4 regions of the Streptomyces sp. NPDC001406 genome follow, and region 2 is predicted to be linked to each of the others. Evidence: riboswitches for the same ligand, from Rfam matches in the RefSeq annotation. Region 2 holds a riboswitch; each other region holds the start of a gene.
The links. A riboswitch is a leader RNA that binds a small molecule or an ion and turns the genes downstream of it on or off. The one in region 2 is predicted to bind cobalamin.

Region 1 (7,414 bases), on a different contig from region 2:
ACCTCTGTGAAGGTCAGCACAGACGGACCCGGCACGCTGGCAGGCGCGCTTTCGAAGGACACGGGCCACCTGGACGTCGTCCGCCAAGCTCGCTCTCGGCGTGACCTACAACGTGGAGGCCCGCGCCACCGGCGAGGACGGCAAGCAGCGCAGCAGGAGCGCCACCTTCACCACCGCTGAGCCGAGCAAGGACCAGACCTTCGTCGGCGAGTACCACCCGGACAAGGGCACCACGGTGGGCGTGGCCATGCCTGTCTCGATCGTGTTCAACAAGCCGATCCACGACAAGGCGGCCGTCGAGCGCCGCTTGGAGGTCACCTCCAGCCCCGTATTCGCCGGCGCGTGGAGCTGGTTGAAGGACCGGGACGGACGGGACCGGATCGACTTGCGGCCCAAGGCGTTCTGGAAGCCGGGCACCGATGTCATCGCTGGTGTCACGGCACCGCTTGAGGCAGTGGTGATCGAACGTACCGGGTACATGCCGATGTTGGAGCGACCGGATGCGCTCAACGCAGAGTTGGGGCACTTCCTGGACAGGCCGGGGGGGGGCTGATTCGACCGACGATGGGAGGCCCCGGGCTTGCCGGGTGCCTCCCATCGAATTCCTCGCCGCTCGTGGTTACTTGAAGGATCGCAGCCGCAGGCTGTTGGTCACGACGAAGACCGAGGAGAACGCCATGGCCGCGCCCGCGATCATCGGGTTGAGCATGCCGAAGGCGGCCAGAGGCAAGGCGGCGACATTGTAGCCAAACGCCCAGAAGAGGTTGCCCTTGATGGTGGCGAGGGTCTTGCGTGAGAGGCGGATGGCGTCCGCGGCCACGCGCAGGTCGCCTCGTACGAGGGTCAGGTCGCCCGCCTCGATCGCCGCGTCCGTGCCGGTGCCCATCGCAAGGCCAAGGTCTGCGGTGGCCAGGGCAGCCGCGTCGTTGACGCCGTCGCCGACCATGGCGACCGTACGGCCTTCGTTCTGCAGTCGCCTGACGACGTCCACCTTGTCCTGGGGGAGGACCTCGGCGATCACCTCGTCGATTCCCACCGCCCGGGCCACGGACTCTGCGACGAGCTGGTTGTCGCCGGTCAGCAGGACGGGCCGCAGGCCGAGTCGACGCAGTTCGGCGACGGCTTCGGCGCTGGTCTCCTTGACCGCGTCGGCGACGGTGAGCACACCGCGCGCGTGACCGTCCCAGGCGACGGCCAGCGCCGTACGGCCCTCGGCCTCCGCCGCGGACTTGGCCTCGGCCAGCTCGAGGGGCAGCTCGATGGCCCATTCCTTCAGAAGCCGCTCGCGTCCGACGAGCACCGCGTGCCCGTCGACGATGCCCTGGACGCCCAGGCCGGCGACGTTGTCGAAGTTCTCCGGGACCGGCAGGTTTCCGACCCGCTCGATGGCCCCGGCGGCAATCGCCCGCGCGATCGGGTGCTCGGAGGCCTGCTCCAACGTGCCCGCCACCCAAAGCAGTTCGCCCTCCTTCATGCCTTTGGCGACGTACACGTCCTGGAGGGTCATCCGGCCGGTGGTCACGGTGCCGGTCTTGTCCAGGACGACGGTGTCGACCCGCCGCGTGGACTCCAGCACCTCCGGACCCTTGATCAGGATGCCGAGCTGGGCGCCGCGCCCTGTGCCGACCATCAGTGCGGTCGGCGTGGCCAGACCCAGCGCGCACGGGCAGGCGATGATGAGCACGGCGACGGCCGCGGTGAACGCGGCGGTGGCGTCACCGGTGACGAACAGCCAGGTCAGCAGGGTGCCTAGGGCGATGAGGATGACCCCAGGCACGAAGACCGACGAGATCCGGTCGGCGAGGCGCTGCACCTCGGCCTTGCCGTTCTGCGCGTCCTCGACCAGCTTGGCCATCCGTGCGAGCTGGGTGTCCACGCCGACGCGGGTCGCCTCCACGACGAGCCGGCCGCCGGCGTTGACCGTGGCACCGGTTACCGCGTCGCCGACGGTCACATCGACGGGTACGGACTCGCCGGTCAGCATGGACGCGTCCACGGCGGAGACGCCTTCGACGACGGTGCCGTCGGTGGCGACCTTCTCGCCGGGCCGTACGACGAACCGGTCGCCGACCGCCAACTGTGCGACGGGAACGCGGACTTCCTTGCCGTCACGCAGCACGGAGACGTCCTTGGCGCCGAGCTCCAGCAGCGCCCGCAGGGCGGCGCCTGCCTTGCGCTTGGACTTCGCCTCCAGATAGCGCCCCGAGAGGATGAAGGCGGTCACGCCGGCCGCGGCCTCCAGGTAGATGGAGGAGGAGCCGTCCGTGCGGGAGACGGTGAGGCCGAAGCCGTGCCGCATGCCCGGCATGCCCGCATGGCCGAAGAACAGCGCCCAGAGCGACCAGCCGAAGGCGGCGAGCGTGCCGATGGAGACCAGCGTGTCCATGGTCGCCGCGCCGTGCCGGGCATTGGTGAACGCTGCCCTGTGGAAGGGGAGGGCGCCCCAGACGACAACTGGCGTGGCCAGCGACAGCGACAGCCACTGCCAGTTGTCGAACTGCAGGGCAGGAACCATCGCCATGAGGATGACCGGCACCGAAAGCACCAGAGACACAGTCAGACGCTGACGCAAGGAGAGCAGCTCGCCGTCCGGCTCCGCCGGAGCGGCCTCGGCGGTGTCGCCGGCCGGGGGAGCGGGAGGCGGCGGCTCTTCGGCGGTGTAGCCGGTCTTCACCACGGTGGCGATGAGATCGGCGACCTCGATGCCCGGGCCGTAGGCGACCTTCGCCTTCTCGGTGGCGAAGTTGACCGTGGCGGTGACGCCGTCCATTCGGTTGAGCTTCTTCTCGACGCGGGCCGCGCACGAGGCGCAGGTCATGCCGCCGATGGAGAGCTCGACTTCGGAGGGGGCAGAGGCCGTACCGCTGAGCGTCGTCTCGGGTGCCGTGCTGGTCATGCGTATCTCCTGTAAGGAGGCCGGGACGTACGGCGTCCGTATCAGCGGAGCGGTAGGTCCCGGCGTGGGGAGGCGAATCGCGTGATGGCCGGGGCGGCGAGCCCCGAAGGGGCCGTCAGGCCTGGCTGACGAGCTCGTAGCCGGCCTCATCGACGGCGGCGCGCACGGCCGCCTCGTCGAGCGGGGCGGCGGAGGTGACGGTGACCTCTCCGGTCTTGGCGACGGCCGTGACGGAGGTGACGCCTTCCAGGCCGGATATCTCCTTCGAGACCGAGCCTTCGCAGTGGCCGCAGGTCATGCCCGACACCTTGTACACGGTGGTGACGCCGATGCCCTGAACATCGGTCGCGGTGCCCGAGCCGCAGGAACCGCCGCAGCAGGAGCTGGAGTTCGTCTGTTCGGTCATTGTTTCTTCCTCAGGGTGTGGATGCGTGGGGTCGGTCCTGAGGCCGATAGGGATTCTTCGGCTCATCCCGACGACAACGGAGACTATACCCCCTGGGGGTATTTCTCCACCTGTAATGCTGCCCACACGGCTCTGGCCCTCCCGTGCTGTGCTCACTAAGGTGCTTAGTATGCGTCGCGGACCTGCGACGACAACTTCACATCGAGGCGACGGTGCGCAGGAACCTGGTGAGAATCCGGGACGGTCCCGCCACTGTGACCGGGGTGCCCCGGGAGTCAGACACTGACCCGTCGTCCTCCAGGCAAGTGGGGCGTGTGCACCCCATGAGGAGGTTCCATGAGTGCTTCGGCGGTCCCCGAGGCGCGATCGGTCACAGGGCTGGTCGTCCATCCGCTGCGCGACGGACTCATCACCGCGGCGGTGGTCATCCTCGCGCTGGTCGCGCTCGACGCGGTCTTCCTGGACCAGGGCGCACTGCTCTCCCCGGTGCTGGGCAAGATCGCGGCATCGGCCAACTACGTCCACGAGTTCGCCCACGACGGCCGCCATCTCCTCGGCGCCCCCTGCCACTGAGGAGCACGTCGATGACTTCTCTCCTGTCTCTGCTGGGGCGCGGTGCGCTTGCCGGCGGGGCCGCCGGGCTGGTCAGCGGCGGCTTCTCGTACCTGTTCGCGGAGCCGGTACTGGACCGGGCCGTGCGGCTGGAGGCCGCCCGTGAAGAGGCGAGCGGCACGACCGCCGCCGAGGTCTTCTCCCGCTCCACCCAGCACGCGGGTCTCGTGGTGGCCGCCGTCGTCACCGGCGCGGCGATCGGGGTGCTCTTCGCCGTGGTGTACGCGATCCTGTACCACAGGGACCCGGACGCCACCCCCTGGCAGCGGTCCCTGGCGCTCGCGGGAGCCGCGTTCACCGGCGTCTGGCTGCTGCCGTTCCTCCGCTATCCCGCCAATCCTCCGGGCGTTGGCGATCCGGGAACGATCGGGCTTCGGTCCGGAGCCTGGCTGGCGGCGATCGCGATCGGTGTGATCGCCGTCGTGCTGGCCTGGCGGCTGCACGAGTGGCTGGCCCAGCGCGAGTACGGCGCGCCTGCGCGCCAATTCGTCGTGGCGGCCGTTGTCGTGGCCGCTCTGGCGTTGCTGTTCGCGCTCCCCGACAACCCTGACGCGGTGAGCGCCCCGGCCACGCCGGTGTGGGACTTCCGGCTGCTCTCGGCCGCCTCCATGGGGCTGATGTGGGGCGGGATGGCCGCAGGCTTCGGCCTCCTCGGGCTGCGGGCGGCGCGCGGTGTGAGGGCGGCCACGCCCCTCCCGGCCGTTCCCGCCGCCTGACGGCTCAGGCTGCAGGGCCGCGGCCGGCATGCGCGTACGTTGCCGATGCCGGCCGCGGCCATCGAGGACCGGCCGGCATCTGCCGGGCCGGGCTGATGATGGCTGCCATCAGGCAGCCATCATCAGCAGCATCCCGGACATGGTCACCCCCATGCCGATGTGTGCCGCCAGTGCGGCGTCCGGTGCGGCGCCGACCTTACGGCGGCGGCCCCGACAAGTCGGCTCGCCCGTCCGCGCCTTGTCCCAGACGGAGAGCGTCAGCGACGCCAGGAACACAACCAGTGTGTCCGGGACGGCAAGCAGCCAGCGCCCCCAGTTCCGGCCCGCGGCGAGGTTCTTGTGCGTGCCGCGTACCCGCGCCCACACGGACGCGGCGATCGAGAGAAGGAAATACACCGCGAGCGCGGCGATGAGTATGCGCCACACGGCACTCGAGTCCCCGGAGACACCGGTACTGGCCGCCGTGTCGGTCATGCCCGGCATGCCCATCCCGGGCATGGACCCCATCCCTTCCATCCCCTCCATCGAGCTCATCCCGGCCGTGCCGCCGGTGCTCGTGGTGTCCGCTATGTTCTCCATCCCCGGCATGTTTGCCATGGGGGACCCGAGCGCGAGGACGGGACCGGACGACGTGCTCGTCATCGCGAGCGTCATGATCACCATGCCGAAGCTGCCGACGATGAGGTGCACCCAGTGGCGGCCGTGCTGCCACCCGCTCGTGCGCGTGTGCTTGACCGCCAGCGCCACACCGCCCAGCCCGAGCAGCGCGAACGCCACCGCCCACCACATGCCGTAGTCCGCGTACCAGGCGAGGGTCGCGGGCAGGGTCATGAGGGCCATACACAGGCCCATGAGGAGCTCGCCGCCCGCAGCGAGCTGTGTCTCGCCGCTGGTGGTCACCATCCGGACCGCGCTGACGGCCGCCACCAGAGCGGCGACCGCCGCGATGGACCAACTGAGCGTCGCGTTTCCCATTGCCGCCTTCCCGAGCGTCCCCGTGTGGGCCATCAACTGCTAGTGCCCTTAGTACGTTTGGGATACGGGTGGTGTTCAGGAGGCTGGTGGGATTTCGCGCATCGTCAGCTCTGCTGGGGCTTTGGGAGTCGGCCGCCGCGACCGGAGCGGGCGACTGCGACGAGGATCGCCGCGCTCATGCCGTACAGCACCACGGTCGCGGCGGTCCGGCTGGCCCCGTACGTCTGCGTCGGAGGTAGATACACGGGCCGCGTCTCGGAGATATTCCGTTCCGAACCCTGCTGGACGACGACCCAGCTCTCCGCGGTCCGGTTCCGGGCGTCCCTGAACGTCGCGCACAGGAACCAGCGGCTCTCCGCGATGCGGCCGCGCTCGGTGCCGTCGGCGACGGGTGTGAGTCGTCCGGTGGCCTTCTCTCCGGCGCGGTGTGCGACCAACTCGACGGGGCGAAGTGCCGGGTCGTCCGTGGTGAGCGTGACGTCGACCCCGTGCTGCCCGACGAACGCCGTCCACCGCGCCTGGCCCACAGCGGTGCCCTGCCCCGGGTCGTGGGCGAGGGCGCGGGTCGCGGTGAGGAGAGGGAGAGCGAGCAGGAGGACCGAGGCGACGGCCATGGCCTGTACTCCGCGGCGCCAGATGCGCGGCACGCCTTCGGACGCCAGGACTATCAGACAGAGCCGAGCCGGGAAGGGCCAACAGCAGTGAGGGAGTGACCTGATCGGTGGAGACGGCAGTGCCGTGCGGCACCACCGGAAGCAGCAGCACGAACGTCGCGTGCACGGCCATCGGCGCAACGAGGGCCAACCACCACGGCGAGGGGCGCCACCGGTGCACGAGGTCGACCGCAACCGCCACGATGAGCACCGGCGGGACGATCGGCGTGGAGTGACCGAGCAGGGTGAGGAAGGCGACCGTCAGCAGCCGGGCCGCGGTGACCAGCAGGGCGGCGCCGACGACGGCGTCCGGGCGCGGGTCGAAGCGGCGGATGACCACCACGGCCAGGGTCACGCCGGCGCTGACGACCGGCAGATACCAGAGCGCCGAGAACTGGGGCGCGTCGGAGTCGTACTCCATGACCGGCACCAGCGCCGCGGCCAGCACCAGGGAGTCGGCGGCCGAGACCGCCAGACGGCTGCCGCCTTCCTGTACGACGGCTCGCGACAGCGCCACGGCAGTGCCATCGTCGCCACGATGGCCAGCAGGTGTGGGGGGTTCCACAGTACGGCGTCCCGGCCGAAGGCGGTGTGCCAGGCCGCATCCGCGGGCGCCGCGATGCCCACGGCCGCTCCGGAGACGACGGTCCCTCGCAGGACGGGTCCCTAAGGATGCCGGCCACTCCCTGCCGACGGGCATGCGGCCACGCCCAGCGGGCGAGTGCTCCGAGGGTGACCAGGATCGAGCCGTAGAGCAGCACGTGCGGTGCGCTCCAGAAGCCGTCACGTCCCACATCCGTGTGCAGCGAGTCGTCCCAGTAGGTGCTGAACAGCGCGAGTGCGCCGCTCGTCACCGCTGCCAGCAGCCAGCCCATGCCTCTGCCACTCTCCGCCGAGAAGTGCCGTAACCTCTCCGATGTCCTATACCCCATAGGGGTATAGGACATCGGCTGGGCAGGACTCTCGCCCCAGCCGGAGCCCTTGAGTTGGTCGTTCGACTGAGGGCGGGTTGACTACCACTGTGCGGCCCTATGGGCGCGGTGGACGCTGGCGCGGGCTCAGCGCACGGTCAGCGTCCCCTTCATGTTCGGGTGGAAGGTACAGGTGAAGGCGTAACTGCCGGCCTTGGACGGGGCGGTGAAGGTCCCCGACTTGC
Region 2 (7,414 bases):
TCGAAGCCCTCGCCCGTCAGCAGCACGGTGTCGGACAGGAAGCGCGCCAGTTCGGTGAGGTTGGCGGGTCCGCCCTCGACGAGGTAGCGCAGCGCCTCGGCCACGACACCGGCCGGCACGGACGACTCGGCCATCAACTCGGCGTCGGGTACCGTCTCCCCGCCCAGCAGCACGGTCGGGATCCCCGCGGCCTTCAGCGCGGCGAGCCCTTCCTCCCAGGCCCGCTTGCCGCCGAGCAGCCGTACGACGGCGAGGTCGGCCTGCCGGAGGAGTTCCGGAAGCTCCTCGGTGACGTCGACCCGGGTCGGGTTGCCGATCAGGTAGGACGCACTGGAGGCCCGGGCCGCCAGCAGATCGGTGTCGGCGGTCGACAACAACAACACTGTGCTCATGCGGGCGCTCCCGGTGGAATGAAGGGCAGTCCTTGCGGCGCGCCCGACTCGATGAGCCGCCAGAGCGCGTCCGTGTCCGCGTGCTGTTCGATCAGGTCGCCGAGCCGGTCGAGCTGCTCCTCGCGCAGCGCGGCGAACGAGGTGTCGGGCGCCGGTACGAAGCGGCGGCCCGCGGCGGCCGCCACCTCGCGCAGGAAGGCCCGCCGGAAAGCGTCCGACTCCAGGGAGCCGTGCCAGTGCGTGCCCCAGGTCTGACCGACCCGACAGCCGTCCAGGCTGCGTCCACTGCCGTCGGAGAAGAACGTCTCCCCGCCGTGGACGTCGGCGACCCCGTGGTGGATCTCGTACCCCTCGACGTGCTCGCCGAGGGCTTCGCCGACGGGCCGGGTGAGGGTCTTCTCCTTGGCGAACCGCACCCGCACGGGCAGGATCCCGAGCCCGTCCACGTGTCCCTCGCGGCTCTCGACGTCGTCCTCGATGTGCTCGCCGAGCACCTGGAAGCCGCCGCAGATGCCGAGAACGGGCCCGCCCTCGCGGGCCCTTGTGACGATGGCGTCCGCCAGTCCCCGCTTCCGCAGCCACTCCAGTGCCCGGACCGTGCCCCGGGTGCCCGGGATCACGACGAGGTCGGCGTCGGCGAGTTCCTCCGGCCGGTCCACGAACCGCACGACGACACCGGGCTCGGCGGCCAGGGCGTCCACGTCGGTGAAGTTGGACATGAGCGGGATCGCGCAGACGGCGACCCGCAGCACGTCCTCCCCGACGGGCGGGGCGACGGACGACTCGCGCACGGTGCCGCGCAGCGAGACGCGCAGCCCGTCCTCCTCGTCTATGCCGAGCCCGTGCCGGAACGGCAGCACTCCGTAGGTGCGCCGCCCGGTGAGCCCGTTCAGCATGTCGAGCCCCGGCTCCAGCAGGGACACGTCCCCACGGAACTTGTTCACCAGGAACCCGGCGACCAGTTCCTGGTCCTCGGGCGAGAGCAGGGCCACGGTCCCGAAGAAGGAGGCGAATACGCCCCCGCGGTCGATGTCGCCGACGACGAGCACAGGGAGCCGGGCGTTGCGCGCGATCCCCATGTTCACGATGTCGGTCCGCCGCAGATTGATCTCGGCGGGAGAGCCCGCCCCCTCACAGATCACCGCGTCATACGTGCCCCGCAGCTCGGCGAGACAGTCGAGAACGGTTCCGAGAAGTCTCTGCTGCCGGCCCCCGTGATAGCCGCGGGCGCTCAACTCGCCCACCGGCTTCCCCAGCAGCACGACTTGGCTGCTCTGCTCACCACCGGGCTTGAGCAGCACGGGATTCATCAGCGCGCTGGGCTCCACCCGGCACGCCTGGGCCTGCATGGCCTGTGCCCGTCCGATCTCGGCGCCCTCGCGCGTCACGAACGAGTTGAGGGACATGTTCTGCGCCTTGAAGGGCGCGACCTTGACGCCCTGTCGCACCAGCCACCGGCAGATCCCCGCCGTCACGACGCTCTTGCCCGCGTCGGAGGTGGTGCCGGCGACGAGCAGACCACCGTTCATGACGTGCCCCCCTTTGCCTTGCTTACGACGCCGCGCACGGCGACTCCGACGCCGAGCGCGAGCAGACCGACCCGACGGGAGAGCCGTACGGCCCGGTCGATGTCCTCGGTGGCCACGGCGCGGCCGGCACCGTTGAGCACGGGCCGGAGCTCGACCCGCCCTCCGTAGGAGAGGGTTCCGCCGAGCCGCACGCCCAGGGCCCCCGCGAAGGAGGCCTCGACGGGACCGGCGTTGGGACTGGGATGCCGGCGTGCGTCGGCCCGCCAGGCACGCAGGGCGCCGCGCGGATCCGGGCCCGCGACGGCGGCCAGTACGGCGGTGAGGCGGGCCCCCGGCCATCCGGCGACGTCGTCGAGCCGGGCGGAGGCCCACCCGTAGCGCCGGTACCGGGGGGACTTGTGCCCGACCATGGCGTCAAGGGTGTTGACCGCGCGGAACCCGAGCAGTCCGGGCACGCCGCCCACGGCGCCCCACACCAGCGCCCCTACGACGGCGTCGGACGTGTTCTCCGCGACGGACTCGACCACGGCCCGGGCGATCCCGTCGGCGTCGAGCGCCTGCGGATCGCGTCCGCAGAGGTGAGGCAGCCGGGCACGGGCCCCTGCCACGTCGCCCGCCTCCAGGGCACGCCCGACGGCCTGGGCCTCCCGGGCGAGCGAAGTCCCCCCGACCACGGCCCAGGTGGCGGCAGCGGTGAGCGCGACGGAGGCGGCGGGGGAGGGACGTACGGCTCGGCGGGCGAGGGCGCCGAGGGCCACGGCCCCACCGACGCACGCGGCGGTGTGCAGGGCGCCCCGGCCGCGGTGGTCCCGCCACAGCACCCGCTCCACGGCGCTTGCCGCACGCCCGAACGCGGCGACCGGATGCCCACGGCGTGGATCGCCCAGGAGAAGGTCACCGAGGAGGCCGGCGGAGGCGCCGTACGCGAAGACGCGATCGGCACGCATCGGCTCAGCCGGCCGTGGGGTCGAGCAGCGACCTGGTGCTGTACCTCAATCGGCAGCCGAGCATGGCGATATGTCCTCACTCAGGGTGTCCGCGCCCTGGTTCGACGAGACCGGCGGTGGGAGTTCCTGGCTTCCGGAGAGTTCTTCCCCGGTGACAGTGGCGGGACCGCGCCGGATTCACACCGGCTTCCTCCCTTGCCGCCGTACATGGCTCCGGCAGTCCACCACGCCCCCGGAAGGGCCGTCAACTTGCCGTTGACCTGCAAGGGGAGAGTGTGCTGAGGCCCACACCGGCGCTGCGCGGGCGGGTGTGGGGGCACGCGAAAAGGCTCCTCCCCGAAGCATCGGGGAGGAGCCCGGTGAAGCTCGCTCAGGCCTTGGCCGTGAGCTGGGCCGGGGTCAGGCCTTGGCCATGATCAGGTAGATGCCGTACGCCACCGCCGCCGCGCAGGCCGCGAAGCAGACGTACGCTCCGGTGACCGCGAGGGGGGCGGAGCCGCCCTGGGCCGTGGCGCGCTCGCGGTGCGCGAGGCCCTTGACGCCCAGGGTGAACAGGGCCACGAGGCCCACGGTGACCACGAGGCTGACGCCGAAGACGGAGCCGAGGGCTGCCCAGTCGATCTTCATGGTGATGCTTCCTTAGTAACCGGGTCTCGGGGTCAGACGGTGGCGGCCGGAGGGGCGGCCGGGTCGGTGGCGGGGGCAGTCGCGGGGGACGGGATGGTGGCCGTCAGGTCCTCGGTCACGGTGCCCGCCGGGGGCGGCGTCACGGCGGCCATCGCGGTGGTCACCACACCGGCCGGTTCCTCGGTGTCGTTGACGTTGCTGTGGTCGACCACCTGGCGGCGGGAGAGCTTCCAGATCGCGGCGCTGGAGGCGATCAGGAAGACGGCGACGACCGCGGTGCCCCAATTGCCCAGGTCGGTCACGGACTCCGCGAGCGCAGCGACCAGAGCGGCCGCCGGCAGGGTCAGCGCCCAGGCCACGACCATGCGGGTCGCGGTGGACCAGCGGACCACGCCGCCCTTGCGGCCCATGCCCGCGCCCATCACGGAGCCGGAGACGGCGTGCGTGGTGGAGAGGGAGAAGCCCAGGTGGGAGGAGGCCAGGATGACCGTCGCGGCGCTGGTCTGGGCGGAGAAGCCCTGCTGCGGCTGAAGGTCGGTCAGGCCCTTGCCCATGGTGCGGATGATGCGCCAGCCGCCGATGTAGGTGCCGAGCGCGATGGCGAGGCCGGCGGAGAGGATCACCCAGACGGGAGGGTTGGAGTCGGGGGCGATGGCGCCGCCGGCGATCAGCGCGAGGGTGATGATGCCCATCGTCTTCTGCGCGTCGTTGGTGCCGTGGGCGAGGGAGACGAGACCGGCGGAGGCGATCTGGCCGGCGCGGTAGCCCTTGCGGGTGGCCGCGCTGTCGGCGTCCTTGCCCAGCCCGTAGGAGAACCTCGTGGCGAGCATGGCGGCCACGCCGGCGACGATCGGGGCCGCGACGGCCGGGATCAGGACCTTGGTGACGAGCACGCCGCCGTGGACGGCGCCGGTGCCGGCCGACGCGATCGTCGCGCCGATCAGACCGCCCATCAGGGCGTGCGAGGAGCTGGACGGGAGCCCGACCAGCCAGGTCAGCAGGTTCCAGAGGATCGCGCCGACCAGGGCGGCGAAGATGACCTCGGGACGGATGCCGGTCTCGTCGACGAGACCCTTGGAGATCGTGTTGGCGACCTCCACGGAGAGGAAGGCGCCTACAAGGTTGAGCGCGGCGGACATGGCCACCGCGACCTTGGGCTTGAGCGCACCGGTCGAGATGGTCGTGGCCATCGCGTTGGCGGTGTCGTGGAAACCGTTCGTGAAATCAAACGCGAGTGCGGTTATCACCACAATCGCGAGGATCAGCGAGAAGTTTTCCATTTACCCAGGCAATCGTTCAGAGGACGTCATTGGCTGGTTGACCGTAGGCAACCTGGGTGAACGGAAGGTGAACTGGGGCAGGACTCAGGGTGTCGCAAACGAGGGGCCGCCGCTCCACTCCGGCCCGGCGGCCCAGACGCCCCTTGACCGGTTGCCCCGGGCGAACGACCTCAGCCGGTTCCACGGCCCGTCGAAGAGACTTTGGTCACCCCGCAGACGACCTGGTGGGACGGGACGCCGTGTCCCTTCGGCAGGCCCGCCGCGGACGCCGGGGCGCCGGCTGGCAGGATCGCCGCATGGCTGAGCAGCGGCGGGACCAGCGGGACGGACGCGATGACCGGGAGGGCGCACCGCCTGTGCCGGAGGTACGGAGGAGGTCTGCGTCCGACGGGGAGGCGCACGCCTGGGAGTCGCTCGTCGCGACGGCCCGCCGGACCGTGTCCGACGGACTGGTCGTCGGCACCTCCGGCAATGTGTCCGTGCGCGTCGGAGACACCGTGCTGGTCACGCCGTCGGGCGTGCCCTACGACCGGCTGACGCCGGACGACGTCACCGGGGTGGACCTCGCCGGGCGGCAGGTGCTCGGCACCCTCGTCCCGACCAGCGAGCTGCCCATGCACCTCGCCGTCTACCGCACCACCGACGCCCGCGCCGTCGTGCACACCCACGCCGTCCACGCGACCGCCGTCTCGACGCTCGTCACCGAACTCCCGTCGATCCACTACATGACCGGTGCCCTCGGCGGCCCCGTCCGGGTCGCCCCCTATGCGACGTACGGCACCGACGAGTTGGCCGAGAACATGCTCCAGGCCCTCACCGACCGCTCGGGCTGCCTCCTCCAGAACCACGGCACCCTCACCTACGGCACTTCCCTCGACCAGGCCTACGACCGCACCGCCCAGCTGGAGTGGATGTGCCGGCTGTGGCTGACGGCGTCATCGGTACCCGGCCTGACACCGTCGCTGCTGTCGGAGCGGCAGCTGGACGAGGCCGGGGAGCGACTGCGGGGATACGGCCAGCGCCGCTGACGGCCGTCGGGGAGGTCCGGCGCCCTCCGGGAACACCCGGTGCCACCGGCCGAAAACCGCAGGTGTCACCGGACGGGCCTGCGCCCACTGGCCGGTGACCGGGTCCGCCGGGACACTGGAGGCGTGCGCACTGTCACAGCGACGGCCGCAGCCGTCACCGCGGTCCTGGCGGCCGGCGCGGCCGGCGTCGCCGCCGGACGGATAGCCAGCGACGCCGCACTCAAGGCGCCGCCCGGCCGGCCACTGCCCACCGAGCCCCGGCTCACCGTGCACGGCACCGCCGCGGGCCGGATCACGCTCACCCGCGACCTGGCCTCCCTGCGCCCCGGCCTCTACGGCCTCTCCGGCGACGGCTCGCACGCCGTCGTCGGACCCGTCCTGGAGTCCGCCGAGCACAAGGCCGACACCGTCGTACGCCGCCTGGAACGGGTCACGCACGGCACCCTCGACTCCGGCGACAGGGTCTGGCTCACCCCGAACGTGCACGTCGGCAACCCGAGCACCGCCCTCGGCCTCGACCACGCCGACATCGACGTGCCCGGCGAACTCGGCGCCCTGCCCGCCTGGTTCGTGCCCGGATACCGGGACACCTGGGTGATCACCGTGCACGGCCTGGGCACCACCCGCGAGCACCCCATGAACGTCATGGGGTTCCTGCACCACCGGCGCCTCCCGGTGCTCGACCTCGCCTACCGCGGCGACCTCGGCGCACCCCGCCCGCCGGACGGACTCAACCACCTCGGCGAGACCGAATGGCGCGACCTGGACGCGGCGATCCGCTACGCCGTCCGGTACGGCGCGCGCCGCGTCGTCCTGTACGGCTGGTCCACCGGCGCCACCATGGCGCTGCGCGCCGCCCTGCACTCCCCGGTGCGCGACCACGTCGCCGGTCTGGTCCTCGACTCGCCGGTCCTCAGCTGGGAGGCCACGCTGCGCGCCCTGGCCACGGCCCGGCGCACCCCGGAGGCCCTGTTGCCGCTCGCGGTGCGCGCCGCCCAGGGCCGGGCCGGCCTGCACGCCGACCATGTCGCCGAGACCGCGGACCCCGACCAGCTCAGGGTGCCCACCCTGATCATCCACGGCCCGGACGACGAGGTGGCCCCCTGGGCCCACTCCCGTCGGCTCGCCGCCCGCCGCCCCGACCGCGTCGCCCTCCACACGGTGCCGCACGCCCCGCACGCGGCGATGTGGAACGCCGACCCGAAGGAGTACGAGGAGCGGCTGCGCCGGTTCCTGACCCCGCTGATGTGAGGTTTCCCGCACTCTCCCGCCTGCCGGGCGCCCGGGCCGCAAGCCCGGTCCCGGCCGTTCCGTTTAAGGCCGTACCACTGGCCTGAACCCGCCTCCCCGGCCCCCGCCGGAGCGCGTGCGTTGGCCAGCCCCGTCGCCCGCCGTGACATTCCGTTTGGGTTTTCGGACCGTCAACCGGAAGACTGCACCCGTGACGTCCCGTATCCCGCGCGACTCCAGGCTTCGACTTGTCCGACCGCGACCCCTGGCCGCCGCCCCCAGAGCGATGAACCAGCGGCCCTCGCGCCGCCCCGCACCGCGCCCTCCGGAGGGCACACCGGCCCCCGTGGAACTGGCCAGAATGGCGCGCTCCGGTCTGGC
Region 3 (7,414 bases), on a different contig from region 2:
CGAATGTGACCGCGGTCTCGAAGGCGGCCCGGCGGGTGGCCCGGCGCAGTGCCCTCAGGAGCGCCGGGCCGAGCGTCAGGGTCAGTACGACCGTGCAGATGGCCCGGCCCAGGTCCCAGCCGAGGGACGTGGCCAGGCAGTACGCGACGAAGCGGGCCAGGTTCGCGGGGACCGCGGCGTGCGGGTCGAAGGCGATGCCCGAGGCGAGGGCGCCCATGAAGGGCCAGCCCGCGAGATTCATGACCGTGCCGTAGGCGAAGGCGGCGAGGAAGCCGTAGAGGGAGAGCAGCGCGAGCTCGCCGCGGCCGCGCAGCCGGTCCGGCCCCGGGAGCAGCCCGGCGCCCATGGTGAACCACCCCATGGCGAGCATCTGGAACGGCATCCAGGGGCCCACCCCGCCCGTGAGCAGCGCCGACGCGAACATGGTGACCGAGCCCAGGACGAAACCGAACCCCGGGCCGAGGACCCGTCCACTGAGCACCATCAGAAAGAACATGGGCTCGATCCCGGCGGTGCCCGCGCCGATCGGCCGCAGCGCCGCCCCGGTCGCCGCCAGCACCCCCAGCATGGCGACGGCCTTCGCCCCGAGCCCCGACTCGGAGAGCGTCGCGGCCACCACCGCGACCAGCAGGATCAGCAGACCGGCGAAGAGCCAGGGCGCGTCCTGGGCATGGGCGCTGAGCTGCGAGGTGGGCGGCGCGAGGAACGGCCACCCGAAGGCGACGACCCCGACCGCGCCGACCAGGGCGAGGGCGGTGGTGGAGCGGGGGCCGAGGCGGATCGGCCGGGCCTGCGGGGTCATGCCAGTGCCTCCCGTACCTGGGCGGCCGTGAGCCACTGCTGCGGGGCCAGGATCTTGGTGACCTGGGGCGCGAAGGACGGGGACGAGACCACGATGTCGGCCGTGGGGCCGTCGGCGATGACCTCCCCCTCTGCGAGCAGGACGACCCGGTGGGCGATCTCGGCCGCCAACTCCACGTCGTGCGTGGCCAGCACGATCGCATGCCCCTCGGCGGCGAGCCCGCGCAACACGGTGACCAGGCGCGCCTTCGCCGCGTAGTCCAGACCACGGGTCGGCTCGTCCAGGAGGAGCAGCGGAGGGCGGGCGGTGAGTACGACGGCCAGGGCGAGCGCGAGCCGCTGGCCCTCGGAGAGATCGCGCGGGTGGGTGTCGTCACCGATGCCGGGCAGCAGACCGGAGACCAGCGCACGGCACGTGCCGGGCTCGGCCTGCGCGTCCCGGTCGGCGGCCGCGCACTCGGCGGCGACCGTGTCCGCGTACAGCAGATCGCGGGGCTCCTGCGGCACCAGGCCGACGCGGCGGACCAGCTCGGGGGGAGCGGTGCGGTGGGGGACGGCGCCACCCACCCGGACCGATCCGGCCGACGGTTCGACGAGCCCGACGAGCGCGCTCAGCAGCGTGGACTTCCCGGCGCCGTTGCGTCCCATGAGGGCGACCGTCTCGCCGGGAGCGACACCGAGGTCCACATGCCGCAGCGCGTCGACGCGGCCGCGCCGCACAGCGAGCGAGCCGACCTCGGCGACCTGCGGGGACGCGGCCTCGGGGGCGCGCCGGCGCAGGAACCGGCGGGGGGCGGGGACACGGGGCGCGACCACGGTGGCGGCCGCCGCTGTTGCTGTTGCTGTCGCTGTCGTGTGCGGCGCCTCCCGCCCGTTGAGCCGGTCCCGCAGCTCCCCGGCCCGGCGGCGCGCGTCCCGCACGGTCAGCGGCAGCGGGGACCAGCCCGCCAGCAGGCCCAGGTCCACCACCGGCGGGTACACCGGGGAGACAGCCATCACCTCGGCCGGACTGCCCAGGACCGGCGCGGCGCCCGGGGCGGGCAGCAGGGCGACCCGGTCGGCGTACTGGATCACCCGCTCCAGCCGGTGCTCGGCCATCAGGACGGTCGTACCCAGGTCATGGACGAGACGCTGGAGCACGGCCAGCACCTCCTCCGCGGCCGCCGGGTCGAGCGCCGAGGTCGGTTCGTCGAGAACCAGCACCCGGGGGTGCGGGGTGAGCACGGAGCCGATCGCGACGCGCTGGCGCTGGCCGCCGGAGAGGGTGGCGATGGGCCGGTCGCGCAGGTCGGCGAGGCCCAGCAGGTCGAGGGTCTCCTCGACCCGGCGCCGCATCACCTCCGGCGCGAGCCCCAACGACTCCATCCCGTAGGCGAGTTCGTCCTCGACCGTGTCCGTCACGAAGTGCGCGAGCGGATCCTGGCCCACCGTGCCGACCACGTCGGCGAGTTCGCGCGGCTTGTGCGTACGGGTGTCCCGGCCGGCGACCGTGACACGGCCGCGCAGAGTGCCGCCGGTGAAGTGCGGGACGAGCCCGCTGACCGCGCCGAGCACCGTGGACTTCCCGACACCGGACGGACCGACGAGCAGCACGAGTTCACCCTCGGGGACCTCGAAGTCCACGCCTTGGACGACGGGTTCGGCCGCCCCCTCGTACGTCACGGAGACATCCTCGAAGCGGATCACGACGGCTCCTTGGGGACGACGAAGGCGGGGAGCAGGGCGAGCAGCACCGCCGCCGCGGGCCACAGGGGAAGGGCGGGCGCGGTGAGCGGTACGACACCCGGGTGCAGGGCCTCCGGATCGCTCGCGGCCGCCAGGGCGAGCAGCGCGGCGACCGCGGCACCGGAACCGGCGACCAGCCAGGCGCGCAGGTCCCAGGGGTCGGGACGGTAGCGGGTGCGCAGGGTGCGGCGGCCACCGAGGCGCAGGCCCGCGAGGGCGGCGGCGACTCCGGCGAGCAGGACCGGCAGGCCGTACGTGCCGCCCTCGGCGGTCAGCAGTCCGTACGTTCCCGCGCAGACGCCCAGCAGACCGCCGAGGGTGAGCGCGGTGGTCGTACGGCGGACCGGGGCGGGGACGTCGGCGGTACGGCCGTAGCCGCGGGCGTCCATCGCGGCGGCCAGGCCGACCGAGCGCTCCAACGCGCCCTCCAGGACCGGGAGTCCGACCTGCAGCAGACCGCGTATGCCCCGGTCCGGGCGGCCGCGCAGCCGGCGGGCGGCACGCAGCCGCTGGACGTCGGCGACCAGGTTCGGGGCGAAGGTGAGGGCGACGACCACGGCCACGCCCATCTCGTACAGCGCGCCGGGCAGGGACTTCAGTAGGCGGGCCGGGTTGGCGAGGGCGTTCGCCGCGCCGACGCAGATCAGCAGCGTGGCCAGTTTCAGGCCGTCGTACAGCGCGAAGACGAGCGCCTCCGCCGTGACCTCGCCGCCGAGCCGGATGCCCTGCGCCAAGTGGGGGAGGGGGACTTCGGGGAGCGTGACGAGGACGTGGGTGCCTGGGATGGGGGAGCCGAGGAGCAGGGCGAAGGCGAGACGGATGAGGAGGACGGCGAGGGCGAGTTTGGCGAACGCGGAGTAGGAGCGGGACCAGGGGGCCGCGGTGCGGTGGGTGGCGACGACGTAGCCGGACGCGGCGATGAGGAGGGCGAGGAGGAGGGGGTTGGTGGTGCGGGTGGCGGCGGTGCCGAGGGCGAGGGACCACAGCCACCAGGCGCCGGGGTGCAGTGTGCCGCGGCGCCGGTGGCGGGGGGTGGGGACGCTCACCGGCGCCGGCGGGGTGCCTCCCCCAAGCTCTCGGCTTCGCTCGAGCAGGGGGGACCCCCATCGCCCACCCGTGCCGCTGGGGGTCGCCCCTGCTCGAAGAGCTTGGGGGAGGCACGACTGCCCGCGGCTGAAGCGGCTAGACATCCCTGCGGCGGCGCGTCTGCCACACCGCTGCCGCTCCCAGGAGTACGACCACACCCACCCCGGCCAGCAGTCCCACCGATGGGCCGTGATGGTCCGGTGTCGTCGGCTTCCCGGTGGCAGCTGTCGGCTTCTTCTGCGCACTCACCTGCTCCCCGCACCCCTTCACCGGATACCCCGAGATCGCGCACAGCAGGGCGTTGGTGTCGTAGCGGAGGGGCTTGGCGACCGTTGCCAGGGCCTCTGCCGTTGTCGCGTCGGGGGACACACGGGCGCAGGCCGTGCGGCGGGCGGGTGGGGTCTCGCCGGACGGGGCGTCCGTGGGGGTACCGAAGTCGATGACGAGCGCCACCCGCTTCTTTCCCTTGGCGGCGGGCGTCCCGGCGCAGATCGTGTCGAAGTCCGCCGTGCCGCGCGGACGGGTGGCGTCGGCGGAGTCCTCGCTCACCGCGAAGCGGAAGCCCTGCACGTCCCCGTCGACGGGACGGGCCGTCGACGGGCCCTGGGTGGCGTAGGTCCAGCGGTGGCCGTCGCGCTCCCAGAAGGACCAGTAGCGGTAGCCGACGGCCTCTGCCTGAGCCGCGGACGCCCACAGGACGAGCGCGGCCAGCAGCAGTGGCACGGCACGGCGGACGGCGGTCACGGCTGCTGCTGCTTCCTGCGGCTGCTGATCAGGAAGCCGACGCCTGTGCCCGCGACCAGACCGGTGCCGACGATCCACCAGACGCCGTAGCCCGAGTCGGACTTGTCGGACTTCGCGGCCTCGTATCCGGTGGGCTTCTTGACCAACTGCGGGGCCGGCCCGGTCGTGTTGAGCGCCTGCACGAGGTTCGTACCGCCGAAGCTGAACGGGCTCTTGCCCATGGCGTGCGCGGCGAGGATCAGCTCGGCGTAGGCCGCCGGGCCGCTCTGCTTCGCCCAGGAAAGGGCGTTCTTCTCCAGCCAGGCGTACGGCTTCTCCGCCTCCGTCTTCCAGCCCCGCGCGGCGAGCGCGACGACCGCGTCGGCGGTGTTGCCGTAGTCGGGCTGGTCCTTGGCGCCGGGGAGCGCCGACTTGAGGTGGTCGTCGTTGCGGAGGAGCGTCACCGCCAGGTACGCGGCGCCGTTGCCCGACACTCCGCCCGCCGTGAGCGGCTTGTCCTTGGCGCACTGCCCGTAGTCGGCCTGCCTGTCCACGGCCGTCGCCACGAACCCCTTGCCGAGGGCGCCCAGCACCCCGGCCGCCGTTGCGTCCGCGTTGGCCGCCAGCTCGCCCTTCTTGTCCGGCTGATAGGCGAGCGCGCCGCCGGCCTTGGCGTCACAGGGGAGGGACATCTTCGCCAGCAGGTCGTACGGCGACTTGCCGCCCGTGCGGACGCCGGCGGGGTCCTCGCCCGCCGCCGCGAGGGCGCCGATGACGACGGACGTGGAGTTCGTGTCGCTGGCCCCGTGCGGGGTGTATCCCCAGCCGCCGTCCTTGTTCTGCTGCGACTTCAGCCAGTCCACCGCCTTGCGGATCGCACCGTCGTGCCCGCCGACCGCCTTGAGGGCCTGTGCGGCGGCGGCCGTGCTGTTGGTGTCGACCATGACGCCGCTGTCGCAGGCCTTGGCCGGGTCGGCGCGGAAGGCGGCGAACGCGCCGTTCGCGCACTGCTGCCCGGCCAGCCAGTCCACGGCCTTGGCCGCGGGCGTCACATCCACCGCCCGCTGGGCGATCATCGCCAGCGACTGGCGCCAGACGCCGTCGTACTTCGGGTCCGCGGTGCCGTACAGGCCGGACGGGAGGGCCGTCGACGGGGACGCGGATGCAGACGGGTCGGCGGCTGTGGCGGGCGTGGCCGTGCCGATCACGGCGACGGCTCCCAGCACCGCGGCACTGCGGCGTACGTTCATGGTCGGCGGGTGCCTCTCCCTGCGGGGAGTCGGGCAGCACGGGACACCCCGGGCGGCTCGGCTCCGTATACCTCGACGGTGCCGTGCGCGGGCGGACCCCGGCGCACGTGAGCCGGTCAACGTCCCGTGCGAGGCGGTCCGGCTCACCGCCCTTGCGGCGGATTACGGTTGCGGGTCAGCGCCGGAATTGCACCGGCTTTCCCCCGTACGGGTGTGATGACGACGCGGTCACTCTACCGGCACGTAACCGGAGGGCTCAGGGGTGGTCGTGGGCAGGGGGCACTGCCTCCGGGTCCTGTGGCTAAGGTCACGCCATGACGACCACGGGGAGACTGCTGGGCTCCGGCCGCTCGGCCGACGTGTACGAGATCGACGAGGCGTGGGTGCTGCGTCGCGACCGGGAGGGCTGGGGGGACGCGGCCGCCGAGGGCGCGGTGATGACGTACGTACGGGACCACGGGTATCCCGTGCCCCGGGTACGGCCCTCCGGCTCGCGCACCGACCTGGTGCTGGAGCGGCTGTCCGGGCCGACGATGCTGGAAGCCCTGCTGGCGGGCTCGATCGGGCCGGGGGAAGGGGGCGCGATGCTTGCCGGGCTGCTGCGGCAGCTGCACGCCGTGCCCGCCCGGGACTCCGCCGACCCCGATGCCCGTGTCCTGCACCTGGACCTCCACCCGGACAACGTGATCCTCACGCCGGACGGCCCCCGTGTCATCGACTGGACCAACGCGGAGGACGGCCGGCCGGGCCTCGACTGGGGCATGTCCGCGGTGATCCTGGCCCAGGTCGCCGTCGGCGCCGAGCCGATCGCCGACCCGGCCCGCGCGATGCTCACCGCCCTGCTCGCCGACCCCTCCGCCCTCACGGAGTCCGGCCTCACCGAGGCCCGCACCCGCCGCGCGGCCAACCCGACGATGAGCCGCCGTGAGGTCGAACTCCTGGGCGCCGCCGAGGACTTGGTACGAGCGCTGGTGTCGTAGGCGGACACGACCAGGTCGCGGGCCGGGCCGGGCGGCACCGTTCCACGAACGGCTCACACCGCCACGTACGCCACCGGCTCGCTCCCCGCCACCGCCTCCGCGCGCCCCTGCTTCACCAGGCGGCGGACATGGGCCTCGGCCTCCGAGACCGCGATGTTGCGTGAGCCGTAGGGAATCTGGTCCCAGGGGCGGTTCCACTCCATTCGCTCGGCCAGCTGCCAGGGCGTGAGGGGCACGACGAGCAGGGCCAGGAGCCCGGCCAGCCGCTCCTCGTGATGCGCCAGCAGGTCCCGCACGCGGGCGGGCGCGTTAGTGAACGCGTGCTGGTGGGCGGGGAGCACCTCGGCGGGGGTCAGACGGCCGACCCGTTCCAAGGAGTCGAGGTAGTCGCCGAGGGGATCGGTGACGGTCGTGTCGTCCGGGTCCTCGTACAGGCCGATGTGCGGGGTGATCTCCGGGAGCAGATGGTCGCCCGAGAAGAGCCGTCCGTGGCCGGGGAGCCGGGACGGGTGTTCTTCCTCCAGGTGCAGGCAGACATGGCCCGGGGTGTGACCCGGCGTCCAGATCGCGCGCAGCCGGCGGCCGGGCAGGGGAAGGAGTTCACCGGGGACGATCTCCCGGTCGGGCAGTGCGGGGGAGAGGCCGGGGAGGGTGCGGCGCCGGGCGGCGCGCAGCGGGGCCACATGTTCCTCCGGGGCACCGGCGGCCACGAGTTTGGCCGCCATGTACGTGAACCAGCGCTCCGGGCGGGTCTCGCGGGTCCGGCGCACGATCGCCGTGTCGGCCGCGTGCATGGCGATCCAGGCGCCCGAGGCCTCCCGCACCTTGCCCGACAGGCCGTGGTGGTCG
Region 4 (7,414 bases), on a different contig from region 2:
TCGCATACAAGGCAGCACCGCGGCGGTCACCTACGTCATCGTCCGGTATCCGGACCGGGCGTCCGCACATGATCAGGTCCAGACCGTGGAAATCCACTTCAGGGGCGCGCAGTCGGTGTGAGTCGTGGTTCCCTTGCAGACGGTCACGTACACGTTGGTGGTCCAACTCCACCCGTAGCTCGGGAAGCTGTAGTGCACCGGCGCTGTCCCCGCGCCGCACCGAGTGCCGGCCTTCGTGTAGACCGGCGGGCTCATGTCGTACACCACCGCGAACCAGGTGGAGTAGCACTCGCTGTCGGTGTTCGTCAGTTGACCGTCGAAGACTACGTCCCACCTGTCCGGCGACGATCCGTCCACGTATTGGTACCACCACGTGCCCGCCGTGGAGGCCGGGCCGTACGACGCCGACCACGGTTCGGCCGTGGCCGACGCGGTGGCCGTGCCCTGCGTGAGGAAGAGTGCCAGGCAGGCGAGGAGCCCGGCGATGACCGCGCCGTGGGGTGTACGTAAGCGTCGAGGGCGTCGGAAACGCAGCATGATGATCTCTCCTCCCGGATGCGGCCTCGGCGTACGAAGCCCGATTGCCGTGCCGTGCCGAGGCACAGCAACTCTAGAAGTGCCTTCGCCTGTTTGCACGTTGAGCAGTTGGACGGGTGCGAAGCGTGTCCACCGCAGGTCAGGATGCGGGGGCCCTGGTCGGTGATGGCGACGGTGTGCTCGATGTGGGCGGCCCTGCTGCCGTCGGTCGTGCGCAGGGTCCAGCCGTCGATATCGGTGCGGTAGGTGTTCTGCCCGCCGGCCATGAGCATGGGTTCGAGGGCTAGGACCAGGCCGTGGCGGAGGGGGAAACCACGGCCGGGGCGGCCGCGGTTGGGGACATGGGGGTCTTCGTGCATGCGGCGGCCGATGCCGTGGCCGCCGAAGTCGGCGGGCATGCCGCAGCCGGCCTTGCGGGCGACGGTGTCGATGGCGTGGGAGCTGTCACCGAGGCGACTTCCCACCTGGGCGGCTGCAATGCCGGCGTCGAGGGTTTGCCGGGTGGCGTGGGCCAGACCGATCTCACCCACAGGCCGGCCGTCCAGCCACATGTCTTCGATCTCGTGCCCCATGAAGCTGTGGCTCGGTACGCCGAGCGCACCGGCCCGTGAGTGGTGGCCGACGAAGACCGCGGCATCGTGCTCGGGACCGAGTCCTTCGAGCATGAGCATCTGCTTGGGCTTGCCGCGGATGAGGCGCGCCGCCGGGTGCAGTGACTCGGGCACGAGTTGCGCATCGGGCCGTGCGCGTCGTTGACGGTGATGTCGTCGGCACCCGCTGCGACGGCGCCGCGGATGGCGGCGTTGACGTCCTCGGCCATCATCAGCCGTCCACGCTCGTAGTCCCGGCCGCCGGGCTGGACATCGTCGGCATCCACCAGCCCAGTGACGCCTTCCATGTCCGCACTGATGTAGATCCGCATTGCGCAGTCTCCTCAACGCGGGTGGGCCTGTGTTCTAAGGTGGGCCGGTGAAGAAGGATCGACGCGTTCGTCGCCTCGTCACGGACGACGCCACCTGGTGTTGGACCGTACGGCAGCGAGTGAGACCTGCTTATGCCGACTGTCGCGTGACGCTCTCCTTGTTCACAGAGGGAACCTTGAGAGGTCCTGGGCGCCGATTGTCCCTGGTCTTCGCCCCAACCCCGACCGAAGTCATTTCCAACTGCTACTTCGAGTCGGGGACAGTGGTACGGCTTCAGGACCAGAGCCGGCTCAACCTCTACGAGCCGGGGACGGTCCGGCGCCTGCTGGATGCCGCAGCACCTGCCCTGGAGCTCCGGCCGGCTGAAACGAACTTCGAAGTGGACGGCTGGCTCTGCTTCGCTGAGGCCGTGGACCGTCGGAACGCCACCTTGTCGGACAATTGATTTTGTGATCGGTGGGTCACCGGCCTTCGCGGCACAGACCTTCACCCACCTGGTCCGGCCATGCCGTCATGACGCGTGGCTTGGGCCGAAGAGCGGGGGCACGCGGGCCTCGATGACGTGGGGGCCGGGCTCGTTGAGGGCCTTGGCCAGCTGGGCGGTGAACTCCTCGGCGGTGGTGGCACGGGCGGCGGGCACTCCCATTGCCTGGGCGAGTCCGGCGAAGTCCAGGTCCGGGCGGGACAGGTCCAGCAGGTCCCGGGCGGCCCGCCCGCGAGCCCGGCCGTCCCGGGTCGGTACCAGGCGGTCGTACTCCATCTCCAGGACGGAGTACGACTGGTTGGCGTAGACGACGATGGTGACGTCCAAGCCCTCGCGGGCCATCGTCCACAGCGCCTGGGGGGTGTACATGGCGCTGCCGTCGGCCTCCAGGCACACCACCGGCCGGTCGGGGCAGGCGATCGCGGCGCCCACGGCCAGCGGCAGGCCCTGGCCGATGGCACCGCCGGTGAGGGTCAGCCAGTCATGGTGCGGGGCACCGGCGGTGGCCGCGGGCAGCCACAGGCCGGACGTGTTGGCCTCGTCCACCACGATCGCCCCCTCCGGCAGCAGCGCTCCCACAGCGGTGGCGACCGACTCACCGGTCAGATCGCCCGCGGGTGGCTCCGGCCTGGCCCGGGCCGCCGTGGCCGCAGTCGCGTGCGGCAGCAGGTCCGCCAGGTGCGCAAGGGCCTGTACGGCGTCGTCGCCCGGGCCGGCCAGGGTATGGACGTGGCAGTCGCGAGGGACGAGGAGACCGGGTGTCTCCGGATAGGCGAAGAAGGACACCGGGGCGCGGGCGCCGACCAGCACCAGGTGCCGTAGGCCGTGGAGTTGGGCGCGAGCGCCCTCGGGCAGGTAGCCGAGGCGCTCGACGGTGGGCAGGCCCGCGCCGCGCTCCAGGCGTGCCGGAAAGGTCTCGCACAGCAGCCGGGCTCCGGTGGCGGCGACGCGGGCCGCCGCGCGCAGCGCCGGCGCGCGGGTGGCCGGGCCACCGAGCAGGATCGCGGTCGGTTCACCGGAGCGCAGTGCGGCGGCGACGGCGGTCACCGTGTCGTCCGGCACGGGTGCCGGCGGCTGCAACGGCAGCGGCGGGGCCGGGGAGGCCCCCGGCGACCAGGAGATGTCGGCGGGCAGGATCAGCGTGGCCACCTGGCCGGGGGGTGCCGTGGCGGCGGCCACGGCGGCAGCCGCGTGGAGACCGGCGGCCGGTGCGTCGCTGCAGCGGCGCACCCAGCCGGAGACGGTCCCGGCGAGCGCGTCGATGTCCGACTCGAGTGGGGCGTCCAGCGGTTTGTGGTGCGTGGCGTGGTCGCCGACGAGGTTGACCAGCGGGGTGGCCGCGCGCCGCGCGTTGTGAAGGTTGGCCAGGCCGTTGCCGAGGCCCGGTCCGAGATGCAGCAGGGTGGCGGCGGGTCGGCCGGTCATCCGGCCGTAGCCGTCGGCCGCCCCGGTCGCGACGCCTTCGAACAGGCAGGGCACGGCTCTGAGCGCCGGTTCCTCGTCCAGCGCGGCGACCAGGTGCATCTCGGATGTGCCCGGGTTGGCGAAGTACACCTCCACGCCGCACGCCCGCAGGGTCGCCACGACCGCTTCCGCACCGTTCACGTCTCGTCCCGTCCTCGCCTGGTGATGGTCATGCCCGTGGGGATTAGGAGCCGGCGGCTTCAGTCGAGGAGCACACCGGGATTGAGGATTCCGCCCGGGTCGAAAGCGTGCTTGATCCGGTGCATCAGCTCTACCCTGGCCGGGTCCTCCAACTCCAGGAAGTACGACTTCTTCGCCCTGCCGATCCCGTGCTCGCCGGAGACGGCGCCGCCTCGCTCCAGGCCCGCCCGGAACAGCCGCCGCAGCACCTCGTCGCGGCGGACGGGGTCCGGCTGGAAGACCGACAGATGCACGTTGCCGTCGCCGGCGTGGCCGCAGCCGGTGACCAGCGACCCGGTGTCCTCGGCGGCTGCCTGGGCGGCGGCCAGCAGCCCGTGCAACTCGCTGCGCGGCACGACCACGTCCACGATGTCGTCGGCACCGGCCGCCTTCGCCGTCCAGAAGGCTCGCTCACGGGCCTCGACCAGCCTCCTTGCCGTGGCCGCGGGCAGCACGAAGACGTCCACCGCGCCGTGTTCGAGCAATTGCTCGCCGACCGCCTCGACATCCTCCTGGAGCCGCGTCACGGAGCGGCTCTCCAGCACGACGAGCAGATAGCCGAGCGCGGTCAGGCGCACGGACGCGGGAACGCCCAGCCCGGTCTTCTGGTCATCCGCGATCGCCGCCATGGCCAGCAGGTCCACGTACTCCAGCGCGGCCGGCTCCAGGCCCCCGCCCGCCAGCGTCGGGACCGACCGGAAGACGTCCTCGGCCGAGGCGAACGCCGCCAGTACGGTCGTGGAGTGCCGGGCTCGTGGCCGCAGCCGGAGCGTCGCCTCCGTGACCAGGGCGAGCGTGCCCTCGGAACCGACCAGGAGCTGGGCCAGGTCGTAGCCGGTGGACGTCTTGACGTACTTGCCGCCGCCGCGCACGATCTCGCCGGACGCCAGGACGGCTTCGACGGCGAGCACATGGTGGCGGGTGACCCCGTGCCGTACGGCGTGCATCCCGCCGGCGTTGGTGGCGATGGTGCCGCCGATGCTGGCGGTGGGCGCGCCGAGCCGCACGGGATAGTGAAGGCCGGACTTGGCGGCCTCGTGGTCCAGTTGCTCCAGGGTGACGCCGGGCTGCACGACGGCCACGTGATTGACGGCGTCCACTTCCAGGATGCGGTTCATTCGCTCGAACGAGACCGTGATCCCGCCCGGCCGGGGCACGCATCCCCCCGACATGCCGGTTCCCGAGCCGCGGGCGGTCACCGGGATCCCGGCCTCGCCGGCGATCCTGAGCACGTCCGCCACCTCGGCGGCCGCGGCGGGCCGGACCAGGTACGCGGGCGTCTGCGGTACGGCGGTCAGTGACTCGTCACCGGCGTACTCAGGGGGGATCTTTGCCCCGGCCAGAACGTGCCGTGCCCCCACGGCGTCGGCCAGCAGCGCCTCGGTGTCCGCCATCGCACCCCCTCGTCGGCCCCCCGCTCCAGCCGATCCTGGCCGCGCACCCACCCCACCGGAGGGGGCCGTCCGGCCCTTACCCAGGGCCATATGGACCGGCATGCCTTCCGAGCCGGTCCTGACACGGCGGCGCAGCCCGCACGTCCCTTGCGTTCGGCCGTGCGCCGACCTGCACCGGCCCGGCAGGACATCCCGTCGGGCGGCTGCTTGCCGACGGCGGAGTGTGGCAGGATGCGGGCGACGGTGCGGAGGAACTCCGGTGCGGGCCCGATGGCCCAAGTCCGGGGCGGGCCCGCCACTGTGACCGGGGAGCCGCCTCCCGCAGATGGCCACTGGCAGCCGGTGCGAGCCGGCCGCTGGGAAGGCCGGGAGTCGGCGCCGGTGCCCGTGCTGTACAAGCCGGGCGCCGAGATCCGGGAGCCAGGATATTCCGGCCGTCCCGCAGCCAGGCACTACCCGCCCGGGCGCGGCCCGTTCACGGCGGCGTGGAGAACCGCCGACAGCGGAAGGAACTTCCTTCATGGTGCCCTCGTCCGGCTCCGATCCAACCCGTCGGCCTGTTGCCGACCCCGCCGTCGGCCTGTTGCTGGAGCGCACCCTGGCCGCCATCACTCCTGCGGACTCCGGCGCCCGCACCGCGGCCCGTGACCGCCAGAACCACCTGACCAAGCCGCCCGGCTCGCTGGGCCTGCTGGAGGACGTGTCGGTCCAACTCGCGGGCCTGGCGGGCAGCTGCCCGCCGCCGATGCCGGAGCCGGCCGCGGTGGCCGTCTTCGCCGCCGACCACGGTGTCCACGCCCAGGGCGTCAGCGTCTGGCCGCAGGAGGTGACGACTCAGATGGTCGCCAACTTCCTGGCCTCCGGCGCCGCAGTGAACGCCCTGGCCGCTCAGACCGGAGCCAGGGTGGTCGTGGTGGACGTGGGCGTCGCAACTCCGGTGCCGGCCTCGGACACGACCCCGGGCATGCTGCTGCGCCGCCGGGTCCGCGCGGGAACCGCGGACATGACCCGCGCTCCGGCCATGACCCGTCAGGAGGCCATCCACGCCATCGAGGTCGGTATCGCCGTGGCCGCGGAACTCGTCGACGACGGCTGCCGCTGCCTGCTCACCGGCGACATGGGCATCGCCAACACGACCGCGTCCGCGGCACTGATCGCTGCGTTCACCGGTGCGGACCCGGAAGACGTGACCGGTCACGGAGCGGGAATCGACGACACGGCTCGACGGCACAAGGTGGGGGTGGTGCGCAGGGCTCTGGAGCTGCACCGGCCGGACCCGCAGGACCCGGTCGGGGCGGTGGCGGCGGTCGGCGGCCTGGAACACGCGGCGATCGCCGGGTTCGTGCTGGGTGCCGCCGTGCACCGGGTCCCGGTGATCCTGGACGGCGTGATCGCCTCGTCGGCGGCTCTGGTCGCGGCCGCGCTGTCCCCTGATGCCCTGGCCGCCTGTGTGGCCGGACACCGCTCGGTCGAGCCCGGTCACACCATCGCCCTGCGGCACCTCGGCCTGCATCCGCTGGTCGACCTGGGGCTGCGGCTCGGTGAGGGCACCGGTGCCGTGTTGGCCCTGCCGCTCGTACAGGCGGGGGTGCGTGCCTTGCGCGACATGGCCACATTCGACTCCGCGGAGGTCTCGAACAAGCACAGCTGAATCAGCCTGCGGGACTCGGGCGCCGCCTGGGTCCCGTCGGGCCGCCTGTTCTGCCGGGTGGTGCGGTCAGCCGATCAGCTGACCACACCACCCGGCTGCGTGTGGCCGACCGCGTCACCCCAGTCACGCACCACGCACGGTGGCGGGTCCCACACTGGGGCGAATTGCACCGGACCTGGGGGTGGAGGGCGCGAAGTATGGTTACGGTATCGTAGGTTACGGAACCGTAAGTACGTGTTCCGGACCCGGCTACCATCCTTGCGAGGACCCATGAGCACACCCCGGACGAGGGCCGACCTCCCCTGGCTGATCCAAGGTGGAATGGGGGTGGGGGTGTCCGGCTGGCGCCTGGCTCGTGCCGTCGCGCGTACCGGGCAGTTGGGTGTCGTCTCCGGTACCGCCCTGGACACCCTGCTCATCCGGGTGCTGCAGAGCGGTGACCCGGGCGGCCACCTGAGGCGGGCGCTGGCCGCCTTCCCCGTACCGGAGCTTGCCGATTCCATTCGGGAGCGCTACTTCGTCGAGGGCGGGATCGGCGCCGGCGAGCGGTTCGCGGCCACACCCCGGCTGACGGCTGACGAAGCGTGCCCGGCCCGGTCACTGACTGTCGTGGCCAACTTCTGCGAGGTGTGGCTCGCCCGGGAAGGCCACGAAGGGCCGGTCGGCGTCAACTACCTGGAGAAGGTCCAACTCGCCACGGTCCCCGCCATGTTCGGCGCGATCCTGGCCGGCGTGGACTATGTGCTGGTCGGTGCGGGCATTCCCGCACAGATCCCGGGCA

Region 1: it holds a riboswitch for cobalamin, as region 2 does, so the genes downstream of both, ACFY1J_RS42365 (hypothetical protein) here and ACFY1J_RS09925 (cobalamin biosynthesis protein) in region 2, are expected to answer to the same signal.
Region 3: it holds a riboswitch for cobalamin, as region 2 does, so the genes downstream of both, ACFY1J_RS03660 (prenyltransferase/squalene oxidase repeat-containing protein) here and ACFY1J_RS09925 (cobalamin biosynthesis protein) in region 2, are expected to answer to the same signal.
Region 4: it holds a riboswitch for cobalamin, as region 2 does, so the genes downstream of both, cobT (nicotinate-nucleotide--dimethylbenzimidazole phosphoribosyltransferase) here and ACFY1J_RS09925 (cobalamin biosynthesis protein) in region 2, are expected to answer to the same signal.

What each region holds. Positions count from the first base shown of each region.
Region 1 covers NZ_JBIAWG010000026.1:49,711-57,124, reverse strand. The annotation lists partial or broken gene ACFY1J_RS42380 (Ig-like domain-containing protein) at 53-553, shown strand; gene ACFY1J_RS42375 (heavy metal translocating P-type ATPase) at 620-2,896, opposite strand; gene ACFY1J_RS42370 (heavy-metal-associated domain-containing protein) at 3,012-3,302, opposite strand; cobalamin riboswitch at 3,457-3,608, shown strand; gene ACFY1J_RS42365 (hypothetical protein) at 3,639-3,875, shown strand; gene ACFY1J_RS42360 (CbtA family protein) at 3,887-4,630, shown strand; gene ACFY1J_RS42355 (DUF5134 domain-containing protein) at 4,739-5,605, opposite strand; gene ACFY1J_RS42350 (hypothetical protein) at 5,710-6,219, opposite strand; gene ACFY1J_RS42345 (hypothetical protein) at 6,491-6,928, shown strand; gene ACFY1J_RS42340 (cupredoxin domain-containing protein) at 7,317-7,414, opposite strand, start outside.
Region 2 covers NZ_JBIAWG010000003.1:553,486-560,899, forward strand. The annotation lists gene cobN (cobaltochelatase subunit CobN) at 1-392, opposite strand, end outside; gene ACFY1J_RS09920 (cobyric acid synthase) at 389-1,921, opposite strand; gene ACFY1J_RS09925 (cobalamin biosynthesis protein) at 1,918-2,868, opposite strand; cobalamin riboswitch at 2,969-3,109, opposite strand; gene ACFY1J_RS09930 (hypothetical protein) at 3,268-3,495, opposite strand; gene ACFY1J_RS09935 (anion permease) at 3,528-4,775, opposite strand; gene ACFY1J_RS09940 (class II aldolase/adducin family protein) at 5,072-5,803, shown strand; gene ACFY1J_RS09945 (alpha/beta hydrolase family protein) at 5,927-7,054, shown strand; gene ACFY1J_RS09950 (hypothetical protein) at 7,245-7,414, shown strand, end outside.
Region 3 covers NZ_JBIAWG010000001.1:832,870-840,283, forward strand. The annotation lists gene ACFY1J_RS03640 (ECF transporter S component) at 1-802, opposite strand, end outside; gene ACFY1J_RS03645 (ABC transporter ATP-binding protein) at 799-2,487, opposite strand; gene ACFY1J_RS03650 (CbiQ family ECF transporter T component) at 2,484-3,572, opposite strand; gene ACFY1J_RS03655 (SCO2322 family protein) at 3,709-4,356, opposite strand; gene ACFY1J_RS03660 (prenyltransferase/squalene oxidase repeat-containing protein) at 4,353-5,585, opposite strand; cobalamin riboswitch at 5,700-5,828, opposite strand; gene ACFY1J_RS03665 (phosphotransferase) at 5,900-6,565, shown strand; gene ACFY1J_RS03670 (MBL fold metallo-hydrolase) at 6,619-7,414, opposite strand, start outside.
Region 4 covers NZ_JBIAWG010000008.1:52,792-60,205, reverse strand. The annotation lists gene ACFY1J_RS20495 (hypothetical protein) at 73-537, opposite strand; partial or broken gene ACFY1J_RS20490 (M55 family metallopeptidase) at 675-1,459, opposite strand; gene ACFY1J_RS20485 (hypothetical protein) at 1,657-1,905, shown strand; gene ACFY1J_RS20480 (acetolactate synthase large subunit) at 1,972-3,549, opposite strand; gene ACFY1J_RS20475 (FAD-binding oxidoreductase) at 3,609-4,982, opposite strand; cobalamin riboswitch at 5,231-5,413, shown strand; gene cobT (nicotinate-nucleotide--dimethylbenzimidazole phosphoribosyltransferase) at 5,503-6,633, shown strand; gene ACFY1J_RS20465 (nitronate monooxygenase) at 6,904-7,414, shown strand, end outside.